One region of the Brevibacillus sp. FIR094 genome, then DNA from elsewhere that is predicted to be linked to it. Evidence: a T-box and tRNA genes for the amino acid it is inferred to sense, from the RefSeq annotation. Region 1 holds a T-box; the other regions hold tRNA genes.
What was found. The T-box of region 1 lies ahead of serS (serine--tRNA ligase). A T-box ahead of a tRNA ligase gene usually reads a tRNA of that ligase, here a tRNA-Ser.
Positions count from the first base shown of each region.

Region 2: it has a tRNA-Ser gene. The T-box ahead of serS (serine--tRNA ligase) is inferred to sense a tRNA for this amino acid. The anticodon was not compared.
Region 3: it has a tRNA-Ser gene. The T-box ahead of serS (serine--tRNA ligase) is inferred to sense a tRNA for this amino acid. The anticodon was not compared.

Region 1 is NZ_JBEAES010000057.1:4,511-8,726, reverse strand. Features, by position in the region: gene aceB (malate synthase A) at 1-767, opposite strand, end outside; gene serS (serine--tRNA ligase) at 1,189-2,469, opposite strand; T-box leader at 2,523-2,748, opposite strand; gene pdxT (pyridoxal 5'-phosphate synthase glutaminase subunit PdxT) at 2,877-3,452, opposite strand; gene pdxS (pyridoxal 5'-phosphate synthase lyase subunit PdxS) at 3,463-4,216, opposite strand, start outside.
Region 2 is NZ_JBEAES010000015.1:146,173-150,388, forward strand. Features, by position in the region: gene ACQ5DJ_RS15740 (acyl-CoA synthetase) at 1-1,393, opposite strand, end outside; tRNA gene ACQ5DJ_RS15745 (tRNA-Ser) at 1,551-1,639, opposite strand; gene ACQ5DJ_RS15750 (aldehyde dehydrogenase family protein) at 1,706-3,124, opposite strand; gene ACQ5DJ_RS15755 (peptidase) at 3,223-4,216, opposite strand, start outside.
Region 3 is NZ_JBEAES010000023.1:80,417-84,632, forward strand. Features, by position in the region: gene ACQ5DJ_RS20085 (MBL fold metallo-hydrolase) at 1-296, opposite strand, end outside; gene ACQ5DJ_RS20090 (sulfurtransferase TusA family protein) at 310-891, opposite strand; gene ACQ5DJ_RS20095 (DUF4275 family protein) at 1,067-1,495, shown strand; partial or broken gene ACQ5DJ_RS20100 (penicillin-binding transpeptidase domain-containing protein) at 1,577-1,831, opposite strand; gene ACQ5DJ_RS20105 (hypothetical protein) at 1,716-1,973, opposite strand; gene ACQ5DJ_RS20110 (RNA polymerase sigma factor) at 1,973-2,323, opposite strand; tRNA gene ACQ5DJ_RS20115 (tRNA-Ser) at 2,467-2,555, opposite strand; gene ACQ5DJ_RS20120 (pseudouridine synthase) at 2,715-3,434, shown strand; gene tadA (tRNA adenosine(34) deaminase TadA) at 3,474-3,956, opposite strand; gene ACQ5DJ_RS20130 (ribonuclease H-like YkuK family protein) at 4,141-4,216, shown strand, end outside.

The DNA.
Region 1 (4,216 bases):
AGAATCGTTTCGATCAATACTGTCGCGCGAATCGTGCCGCGTGGAATATTTAATTCATCCTGCGCAAAAAGGAAGACGTCGTTCCAGAGGCGAGCCTCCAAATGGCTCTCCAGTTTCGGTAAGTAGAAATACGGTGCTGTCTGATTCGCGATAAGAGCATCTACGTTGTGGTAAAAGTAAAGTCCGAAGTCAAGCAGGCTGCCGGAGATCGGTTTTTGATCAAGGAGGATGTGTTTTTCTTCAAGATGCCAGCCACGAGGACGCACGATCAAAACCGCTGTCTTTTCATTGAGGGTGTATGATTTGCCTTCCGGGCTGATGTAAGAGATATTGCGGCGTACCGCATCCTTCATGTTGATTTGACCTTGTATGGTGTTCTCCCAGGTCGGTGAGTTCGCGTCCTCAAAATCAGCCATGAAAAGCCGAGCACCTGAGTTCAGTGCATTGATGACCATTTTCCGATCACCCGAAGGTCCCGTAATCTCCACCCGTCTGTCTTGCAAATCTTTGGGCAATGGAGCAACAGTCCAACCTCCTTTACGAATGTCCGCTGTTTCCTGTAGAAAATCGGGCAGTTGACCTGCATCGATCTGCAATTGACGCTCCACGCGTTTATCCAACAATTGTTTTCGTCTGTCACCAAACCTTTGCTCTAGCTTCATCACGAACTGAATCGCTTCTGGTGTCAGGATATCTTGATAACCGGGGTGCATCTCACCTGAAATCTGCACCTCCAGCGGATATGGATTCGTTGGTACGGTCGTCAAAACAGCTCCTCCTCCCTCACTTCAAAGTTATTATGGTACAGATCGATAAAATGTTTTTTATTATATAACAGCAAGAGCAAAAAAAATGTTCTTACTCCTGATACCCGCTGCCACTGCAATGGCTGCAGCATACATGCCCATCTCCCAAGCAATTGTGGCAAGCCGCTCCGTTGGCATCATGACCAACGCCTCCACATTTTGGGCAATTTTGTTCTCCGTTTCCTTCACACCGATAGCAGTTCATTCTCCATTCCTCCATTTCTGTATTAAAACAATATTCTTAAAATTTGTTTTTATTATATAACAGAGATTAGTACAGTGCAACACGTTTTTTAAAAAATTCCACCTGTATTAGTACACAAAATAAAACAGCCCTTGACCCGTTATGGATCAAGAGCTGCTTTTCTACATCTCTCGCTTATTACCTCGGTGCGATCTTTTCTACTCCGCCCATGTACGGACGAAGAACTTCTGGAATTACGATTGCTCCATCTGCCTCTTGGTAGTTCTCCAAGATCGCTGCTACTGTACGTCCAATCGCCAAACCAGAACCATTCAATGTATGCACAAATTCCGGCTTCGATTTCGTATCGCGACGGAAACGGATATTGGCACGGCGCGCTTGGAAATCTTCAAAGTTCGAGCAAGACGAGATTTCACGGTATGTGCCGCCGCTTGGAATCCAAACCTCCAGGTCGAATTTCTTCGCAGCTGTAAATCCTAAATCGCCTGTGCACATGCTCAGGACACGGTATGGCAGTCCAAGCAGTTGAAGCACTTTTTCAGCGTTTTTCACCAGTTTGTCGAGTTCGTCATAAGACTCTTCTGGTTTCACGAATTTCACCAGCTCAACTTTGTTGAATTGATGCTGACGAATCAACCCACGCGTATCACGGCCAGCAGAACCCGCTTCCGAACGAAAACATGCGCTGAAAGCAGTGTAGTAGCGAGGGAGATCCGTTCCATCCATGATCTCATCTCGATGCATATTGGTGACAGGCACCTCTGCAGTTGGAATCAGGAAGTAATCTGGTCCCTCGATTTTGAATGCATCCTCTTCGAACTTAGGCAATTGACCCGTTCCCGTCATGCTCGTACGGTTGACGATATACGGTGGGATCACTTCTTCATAGCCATGCTCATTCGAGTGCAGATCCATCATGAAGTTCATCAGTGCGCGCTCCAGACGTGCGCCCAAACCTTTATAGAAAACAAAACGACTTCCTGTTACCTTTCCCGCCGTTTCAAAGTCGAGGATGCCTGCTTGGCTAGCCAGCTCCCAGTGAGGCTTAATCTCGAAGTCAAATGCACGTGGATCTCCCCATGTCCAGGCCATCACGTTATCGTCTTCTGTCGTACCGATCGGCGTGCTTTCGTGCGGCAGGTTCGGGAGGCTCAGCAAAATGAACTCCAGCTGCTCATCCAGTTGGCGCAGCTCTTCATCCAAAGCCTTGATGCGTTCATTTACTTCTTTCATTTCAGCGATCAGATGGTCTGCATTTTCCTTATTGCGTTTCATAACTGCTACTTGCTCGGATACCGTGTTACGCTTATTTTTCAGCGCTTCTGCTTCTTGGATGACTTGGCGACGCTTTTCATCTACTTCTACGAATTGATCCAACGCAGAAATATCTTCATTACGGTGAGCCAAACGGCGTTTTACTTCTTCCAAATCCTGGCGTAATACTTTTACGTCCAACATGTGTAAATCCCTCCGAATCGTATTGAAAAAAAACAAAAAACACCCGTCCCCTGGTAAGGGACGAGTGTTGTATACCCGCGTTGCCACCCTCGTTGACACATGCAGCAATCCTTCATGCATATGCCCACTCTTCCGTCATAACGGGACGGTTCCGGGCAAAGTTATTGTTCCTTTACCACTCCGAGATGGATTCCTTCACATAACCGGATCGGTTTGCACCTACCACCGACTCTCTAGGCCTGGCTCTTGTGAAGTACTTGTTCTCATCATCGCATTCTCATTCATGAATACTATTATTGTTAACTGTACTACAGGTTCTATACGTATGTAAAGAGCAGCCCACCTCGATCTTTACAGAAAAAAAGAAGATCGGCGCCTTTTTGACGGCCGATCTTCCGGTATGACAGCTAGCTTCTATATTCCTTGACCATGTCGAGGAAGTATTTGTGCAGTCTTGTATCTTCAGTCAATTCTGGGTGAAAGGCTGCTGCCAAATAGTGACCGCTTCGGGCGACAACAATCTTGTCTTCGTGCTTGGCCAAGACTTGACCGTTCTCTCCCACTTCCATGATATACGGTGCCCGGATGAACACTGCCGGGTAATCAGCCGCCACACCCGCAACAGGCATCAAGACTTCAAAGCTCTCCTTTTGGCGACCAAAAGCATTCCGCTCGACTTTGATGTCCATCAACCCTAGATGGCAATCATCTTGGGCTTGAATCTGTTTTGCCAGAAGGATCGCTCCTGCGCAAGTTCCGAAGATCGGCTTGTTCGCCTTACCGAACTCTTGAACCGCCTCCATGAATCCGTACTTGTGCATCAGCTTGCTAATCGTGGTGCTCTCTCCGCCGGGAATGACCAGCCCGTCGAGGTCATCCAGTTCTTCTACCTTTTTGACCGAGATGGCTGTGGCACCAACTTCTTCTAGCAGTCGCACATGTTCTGCTACAGCTCCTTGTAGAGCGAGTACGCCGATTTTCATGCTACTCACCTTACCAGCCGCGCTCTTGCATGCGATCAGCTTCACGAATTTTGGAGATTTCGATTCCTGGCATTGCCGTTCCCAAGCCTTTGGATACGCGAGCAATCAGTTCGTAATCTGTGTAGTGGGTAGTCGCTTCCACAATCGCGCGAGCAAACTTCTCTGGATTCTCTGATTTAAAGATACCAGAGCCAACAAACACGCCATCGGAGCCCAATTGCATCATCAGGGCAGCATCTGCTGGTGTTGCTACTCCACCTGCTGCGAAGTTTACGACTGGCAGCTTACCTGTTTTGTGTACTGCTTCAAGCAGTTCGTATGGGGCACCCAGGTTCTTGGCTTCCGCCATCAGTTCATCGTAAGACATGGCTTGCACTTTGCGGATTTGGGACATCATCGTACGCATGTGACGAACAGCCTCTACAATGTTTCCGGTTCCTGGCTCACCTTTTGTGCGGATCATGGATGCACCTTCCCCGATACGGCGGAGAGCTTCACCCAGATCACGGGCGCCACATACAAACGGTACAGTGAACTCTTTTTTATTGATATGGTACAAGTCATCTGCCGGAGTGAGTACTTCACTCTCATCGAGATAATCTACACCCAGAGACTCAAGAACACGCGCTTCAACAAAATGACCGATACGAGCTTTTGCCATAACAGGGATCGAAACAGCATTCAGTACTTCCTCTACAATGCTAAGGTCCGCCATGCGCGCAACTCCACCAGCTGCACGAATGTCAGACGGTACACGCTCCAAA
Region 2 (4,216 bases), on a different contig from region 1:
GCACAACGACAGCCGTCACTGCTTCGATCCAGTATGGATGGGGAACTCCGATCACTGCGACCTCAGACACTTTCGGATGTTGATAAATAAGCTCCTCAACCTCCCTACTTGCTACGTTCTCTCCCCCCGATTTAATCATATCCTTTTTCCGATCAACGACCGTGATATAGCCTTCTTCATCCATAATGCCTAAATCCCCGCTGTGAAACCACCCTCCCTGAAAGGCAGCCTGAGTCTTTTCCTCATCTCTAAAATAACCCAGCATCGCATGGCTGGTCCTGTGAACAATTTCACCAACACTTCCACAAGGGACTTCCTTACCATCGTCATCGACAATTTTCGTTTCCACATTCAATGCTGGCTTGCCTGCAGAGCCCGCCTTTCTCATCTGATCCTTCGGTTGTAATACAGTTGCTAATGGCGCCACTTCCGTCTGCCCGTAAAAATTGTAAAACTGTGCGTTGGGCAGGCGTTGACCGAGCTCCTTTAACACTTCTACGGGCATGATTGCTGCACCATAGTAGCACTTTTGCAGAGTACTCAAATTACGCGCCGCAAAATCATGAGAACGCAGTATAGCAATCCACACGGTTGGCGGGCAAAACAACTGAGTAGCCTTGTACGCCTCTACCGTCTGCAGCATCAACGCAGGTGTTGCCTGTTCCAAAATAATACCGCTTCCACCTAGGTACACGTACGGTCCCAAAAAGCAATGTAGTTGCGCACTATGGAACAAGGGAAGTGCGTGAACTGCCACATCATCCTGCGTCATCCCGCCTTCGATAATCGTGCTGACATATTCGGAGATGATGCTTTTATGAGTGAGCATAACGCCCTTTGGCTTTGATTCCGTTCCGCTGGTATACAAAATCTGTACAACATCTTCGTCCGCTATATCTATTTCAGGCTCATGGTCGTCTGCCGCTTCAATCAGCGCGCGAAAAGGCAACCATTCCCCTGCTTGTACTGCTGGTCTGGACATGAGGGAAAGCAGCTTTGGGGATATTCCAGCTAATTGGAGTCCGTCTTGAGCGAGCTGAAGGAATTCGGGAGCTAAGAAGCACGCACTCACTTCCGCATGACCCAAAATATAGGCGACGTCTTCCTTATTCAACATGAAGTTGATCGGCACCATGATGACTCCTGCTTTCGCAAGCCCAAAGTTCAGAATCGCAAAATCCATCGAGTTGCGTGAAAGTACTGCCACCCGCTCCCCTTTTTGCAAGCCTTTTGTAAGAAGCGTATGAGCCGTCTTATTTGCAAGCTGATCGAGCTGCGTGTAGGTCAATACTTCTTCCTCAAAGTACAGGGCAGGCTTATCAGGATTTCGCCCACGACTTCTTCGCAAAATATCGCCAAGTGCATTTCTACGAACCCTTTGCGCTTCGAGCATGCAAATTCCCCCATCATTTATAGTCTCATCTCCATTATATAGTAATTTTCTATATTTTCTGATATTTTAACAAAAAAGAAACGACAACTTACACTCAAAGCTCTCGACAATAAAAAAGACCCCAGCTTCTCAACTGGAGTCGGTTCATTTGTAGTTATGGCGGAGGGAGCAGGATTCGAACCCGCGTGAGCTTGCACTCTAACGGTTTTCAAGACCGCCCCGTTATGACCACTTCGGTATCCCTCCGTATTTCAACAATACTTACTATATCACAGCTCTACTATTTTTTGCAAGAGCCCGTATTCGTTTCCTTTATCGCTTGATGGCAACGAATTTTAATTCCGTCATTTCTTCTATCGCGTATTTGACCCCTTCCCGACCAAGTCCGCTTTCCTTTACGCCACCGTAGGGCATATGGTCCACGCGAAAAGTCGGAATATCATTCACCATTACTCCGCCAACACGCAGCTCTTCTGCCGCTTCTAGAGCCAACGACAGATTGTTGGTATAGACACCAGCCTGTAATCCATAGCGGGAATCATTGACCAACGTAATGCCTTGCCGGACGGACTCCACTGGATTAATCAGAACGACAGGACCAAATACTTCCTGACAAGATACTTTTGCATCTGCCGGAACACCCGTCAACACCGTAGGTTGGAGCATCCGATCCACGATCTGTCCCCCACACTTCAAATGTGCCCCCTGCTGAAGCGCCTCATGAATCCACTCCATCGCACGTTCTGTTTCGCGTGGATTGATCATAGCGGAATAGTCCGCGTCCTCAGAGAGCGAATCCCCACCGCGAAGCGCTCGTGTTTGTTCAACAAATCGTTGGACGAAATCATGATAGATCTCTTTGACCACATAAATTCTTTGCACAGAGATACATACCTGCCCAGAGTAGGCGAAGGCGCCAAAAACGCATCGGGGTATCACTTCATCCAGTCGCACATCACGATCAACGAGCACTGCCGAATTCGATCCCAGCTCGAGCGTGACTCTTTTCATGCCCGCTCGATTGCGTATATCCAGCCCCACACTTGGGCTCCCTGTAAACGTCACCGCCCTGACTCTCGGGTCAGATACGATTTTATCACCAATACTCGCACCACTACCTGTGATCACATTTAGGGCTCCTGCAGGCACTCCAGCTTGCTCTGCGAGCTCTGCGAGAAACAATGCGCTAAGCGGTGTCTGCGATGCAGGCTTGAGAACAACAGTATTGCCAGCAGCGAGAGCAGGTCCGACCTTATGAGCAACGAGATTCATGGGAAAATTAAAGGGTGTAATGGCCCCGATGACTCCCAGTGGTTCACGCACGGTATAAGCCAGGCGTCCCTCTCCGCCTATAGCTGCATCGAGTGGTACGGTTTCTCCGTGGAGGCGTTTGGCTTCCTCTGCCGCGAACTTATATGTCTGAATGGTTCGAATCACTTCACCACGGGCTGTTTTGATTGGTTTTCCCGCTTCTATTGCGATGATCCGCGCCGCTTCCTCCAAACGTTCATTCATCAGAATCGAGATTTTTTCAAGCAGGAAGGCACGTTGATAGGCAGGAAGGCGCCGCATGACGGCTGTCGCTTCGTGGGCCGCAGCAATTGCTTTTTCAACCAATGATGAGTCTGCTTGTGAAATTAGTGCAATCTCTTGACACGTACATGGAGAGAGTAACGGTGCATGAGCAGTGGCTGGCACCCACTCTCCCCCGATAAAGCACGTCTTTTTCATTGGTATCCCCACTCTCATTGATTGGAGTTGACCTTCCAATCATTCTCCCTCATACGCGTACCTTCCTGTCTTGATTTTGAAATATTTAGATATCCCTTTTACTCTTTCACACTTTCAGCTACACCACACCATTCCAGTAGTGTAAGTGCAAATATCTCAGCACAACGGAATACCTCATCCAAAACGATGTATTCATTCGGGTAGTGTGCAACCTGTGTGACACCAGGTCCGACAACAATCGCTGGGGTATTAGCCAAAGCAGTCAACAAACCGCCATCTGTTCCCCAAGGCGATGCTTCCACAATGGCACGATCTCCTGTCACAGCATTAAACTGCGCTTGCAGAATTTCCATCAACGGATGATCTAACTCCACTGCTCCCGGAACCCAACGAGCTCCGAACCACTCCAGCTCAACGGGCTGTTCTGCAAACCACGGGTCAACCTCTGCCAGCTTTTTGAGCGCTGCCGCCATTTCCGCTTTGGCATCGTCCATCTGCTCTCCTGGGGCAACACCCATCCTTCCTTCCAGCTTGACGAGATCAGCTACAGAAGAAGGCCACTTGCCACCCTCAATTACCCCCAGATTAATCGGGATCGGAATGGGCAGCTTGGCGTAGAGCGGATCGTCGAGTCGATCGTTACGCTCTTTTTCCAATTGACCAATTGCTTGAACGACGAGCATACTCTTTTCGATGGCACTGACTCCCTCGTAGCGGGTCCCTCCGTGAGCAGAACGCCCTTTGACGGTCAATCTGAACCACATGGATCCTTGTTGCTTCGGGAAAATTTTCATATTGGTCGGCTCTGGAATCAGGGCAGCATCCGCTTTGTACCCGCGAATGATTGTCGCCAATGTTCCTGCACCGCCGCTTTCTTCTTCTACGACGCTCTGAAAAATGACATCGCCTTTCAGCTGCACATCCAACTTCTGTAGAACCTGGATCGCCAACAGTGAAGATAAGTTTCCACCCTTCATGTCTGTTGCTCCGCGTCCGTAAAGTTTGCCGTCCTCAACCTTCCCGCTAAACGGATCATCGCTCCACTGTGCCAGATCGCCCTCAGGCACTACATCCACGTGTCCGTTTAGAATG
Region 3 (4,216 bases), on a different contig from region 1:
ACATCCGTAATGCCCGCTTCTGCTAGCATCTCTGCGACAAAAATGGACGAGCCCTCTTTTGCACAGACGACCAACACCTTCTGTTTCACAGGGATTTTCTCAAGAACAGCCTCCACCCCGTCCAGCAAATCAAAGTAAGGGATGTTCACGCTCACGACACGATGTCCTTCGATTTGCCAATTCTCATAATCGCTCGTGTTGCGAACATCGAGAATAAACAATTCCTCCTGCGCAAAGAGAAGCTGCGTTAGCTCGTGTGCTGTCATTGCCTTCACATTTGTTTGTTGTTCCATCATCTTTATCTCCCCCTTATTGTTTTTCTGCCGGGACATTCCAGCCAGACATACCCGGTACTACATTGGTGATTTTGGTAAAACCTTTTTCGGCAAGCAACTGACAAGCCATGTCGCTGCGTTTGCCGGATCGGCAGATGATATAGATGTCGTCTTCGGGCTGTAGCTCATCCAAGCGCTGCTCCAATACTCCAAGGGGTATCGAAATGGCTATAGGAATGCGGTGAAAAGCGTATTCTGCCGGCTCCCGCACATCAATTAGTGTCAGCTTTTCGTTGGCTTCCAGCTTTTTTTGTAGTTCTTCATTAGAAATGGTCCGCAAGAAGTTCGTCTCCTCCTTCACCTCATGGGTACTCGCTTTTCGTAGGAAATGCTTTAATACCTCCCCCTCCTGAATCGTGCCCAGAAATTCATGCCCGGTATTGTTTGCCCAGCTTTTCAAATCGGCCATTGAGCCTTTATCAGTCGCTTGTACTTCCATCACTTGACCCGGTAACATCTCTTCCATCGCTTTTTTTGTGCGTACGACAGGCATTGGACATGCCAAGCCTTTGCAATCTAACGTTTTATCAGCGGTAAAATTCGATTGTACAGACATGTTGTCTACCTCCTACGTTTTGGTTGAAAATGTGATCGATCAATTTTATACGCATACCCCTATGGGTATTATAATATGTTCCTAGTTTTTCTTTGTCAATAGGCGAGATGTTACCGACCCACTCTTTCATACGTATTTCCTTAGAGATGAACTTGTACCAACATGGAGGCGCCCAATGAAACTAGCTGATCGGATGAAGGAGAAGAACACGAAGACAACGGAGCTGTCAATTTGGGGACCGTACTTACGGGAAGAATGGGAGAAGCATTTTGCGAGCCATCTGACCGAAGAAGATAAAGAGAGGATTTTTCTCAAAAATAAAGACGGCTACCAGGGGTATCTGTGGCATTTATTCAGCAATAAACTGAGGAATTGTCTTGAACGCGAGGAAGCGGATAAAGCTTTTCAGCAAGTTGCCCATGAGTCGTACTATGTGTTTTACCAGCTTTCCAACGAAGTGTTGATCTTCGAAAATGCCGCGAAGTTTTCTGTCGCGGACTTGGAAAAGGAATACGATGTGTACGTCGTGGATAAGGACTTTACATGGACGTATGTGAAGACCCATGAAACCCAATGGTGTGGTCCTTATTTTTGTAGGAAATAGGATGGGGAAAACAAAGAGAGGAAGCATTCGGATACCTTTAGGGGTATGCCGCTATGCTTCCTTTTTTGATTGATGGGTTGATTATCGCTCTTGGAGATACTGCAAACTGTTTTCCATGATCTCTTTGAAAGGGGGAGCAACAATTTCTTTCCCCCATAATCCTACCCACAGGTCTGTATTTGGGTTATCAACAGCTATGTAAACCAATTGCTTTGGATCATCACTGGGTGCATAGCCGATAAACGAATACGTATATTTTCCTTCGATGAAGTTTCCTTGCTGGTCGCGTTTCCCCACTATTCCTGTGCGCCCAGCGACTGCATGTTCTTTTATGGAAAAGGCTGTATCTAAGCCAGGTTTGTTTGTTTTTTACTAACGCTTCTAAAACTTCTCGAACCTGTTTGGCTGTTTCTTCTGATATAACTCGACGACCTTTGTCAATGTGATTCCTTTCCTCCTTCGTGACATGGGGTTTCATCAACTCACCACCGTTGGCAATGGCCCCGACAGCAGCACTTGTTGAATTGCAGAGGCAGAGTTCTCAGGTGTGCGCTCTTTGGAAGTGAGGAGTCGGAGGACGTTTTCGGGGAACCAATCCATCATTTTTTGCTTTCGCCTATAATCAATCGCTGCATGGCGCGCGATGGTCAGAAGCCATGTCTTGGGCTGTGCTCTGCCTTCATAGCTTGATAAGGCTCTGAGCGCCTTCATAAAGACTTCCTGGACTAAATCCTCGACATCTCTACGTCCGGTAAAATACGCGAGGTAATTGTAAATATCATGGCCGTATTGCTGGTACCATCGCTCTATTCGATCATCGGAATCCATGCGTACGCTCCTTTTTATGGGTTTGTACCTTATTAGACGCAAAAATGAGATTTGCTTACAGTTTTTGTGATATAAAAAAATGAAGCATACTTCTGCCTCACTGGCAAAAATATGCTTCATTCTCTTCGATCCGAAAATCTAAGCGGAGAGAGTGGGATTCGAACCCACGCACGCCTCACGACGCCTAACGCATTTCGAGTGCGTCCCCTTATGACCACTTGGGTATCTCTCCATATTTGGTTTGTCAGAAACATTACTTACTATAGCAAAATACAGTCAAAAATGCAAGACTCATTCCTTTGCATTCCCCTTGATTTGCGCGGCTCATTAGGCCAAACTAATAACAGCACACACAATTGATATCCGATCAGAAGAAAAGCGAGGAACATATATGAAACGTGAACGTTTGGACAAGGTGCTGGCCAATATGGCAATCGGCACGCGCAAGGAAGTGAAAGCATTAGTGAAACAGCGACTGATCGTCGTGGATGGCGTTGTCGCAACAGACCCGGGGATGCATGTCATTGCCGAGGAACAGGAAATCCTTGTGGATGGAGAACCGCTTAACTTTAAGCGCTGGGTATACGTTTTGCTGAACAAGCCACCGGGCGTAGTTTCTGCTACTGAGGACAATGTCCATGAAACCGTAGTGGACTTGCTCCCGTACGAGTGGGCTATCAAAGTCCATCCAGTAGGCCGACTGGATATTGATACAGAGGGTCTCTTGCTCTTGACCAATGACGGTCACCTCTCCCATAGCCTCTTGTCCCCGAAAAAGAAAGTGGACAAGGAGTACTTTGCCCGCATCGATGGCCGGGTCACTGAGCACCATGTACAGCAGTTTGCCAAAGGCGTGGAATTGGAGGACTTTACGACACTGCCAGCCAAGCTGGAGATTATCTCTTCGGGAGAAACATCAGAGATTCGTGTCACCATCATGGAAGGAAAATTCCATCAGGTAAAGCGGATGTTCGCTGCTTTCGACCTGCATGTCACCTATCTGCAACGAATTCGTATGGGCCCGCTTCACCTTGACCCGTCACTTGCCCCTGGTGAGTATCGCGAACTGACCGAAGAAGAACTGAACATGCTGCAAAACGTAAACAAATAAAAACCGCCTGCATGCAGACGGTTTGTCCAGACAGCCCGGTCATTCCTGTACCGGCTGTCTTTTTTTTCGCAATCCACGAAAGAAGTCCTTGAGCATCTGCCCGCATTCCTCTGCAAGAACACCCTCTATGACTGGCACCTGATGATTGAAGCGCGGTTCCGCGAGCAGGTTCATTAATGTACCGGCACAGCCCGCCTTCGGATCGCGAGCACCATACACGACCTGTTCGATACGGCTTTGAACGATTGCACCCGCACACATCGGACACGGCTCCAACGTCACGTACAGCGTACACCCGATCAAGCGCCATCCACCCAAGCGTTCACTTGCCTCCCGTATCGCGATCAATTCCGCGTGCAAGGTAGGGTCTTTTTGTGTTTCCCGCAAGTTGTAGCCGCGACCTACGATTTCCCCGTCGCGCACGATGACCGCACCGATCGGAACCTCGCCAATCGCAGCAGCTTTCTGGGCCTCTTCCATGGCTTGTTTCATATAATAATCATGTTCATTTGCTTGTATCACGGTTCCCTAAAGCTCCTTCAAAAACAGTCTTTCGTCCCGAACAAACGGACCATTTTACCCAAAAAAGTTGATTCAAGAAGTTTTTGTCCCTACCCGTTCACATACTATCTGCGAGATTACATACATTAATGATGTAAGGAAGAAGTATGCAAATCATTGTTAGCCTCTTTCTGGAGGGATGTGAGTGGGCTTAACCTCTGCAAATACGTTATTTGATCGCTTTCACAGTCCGACTAGAGGTCTACTGGCAAAAGAAGAAG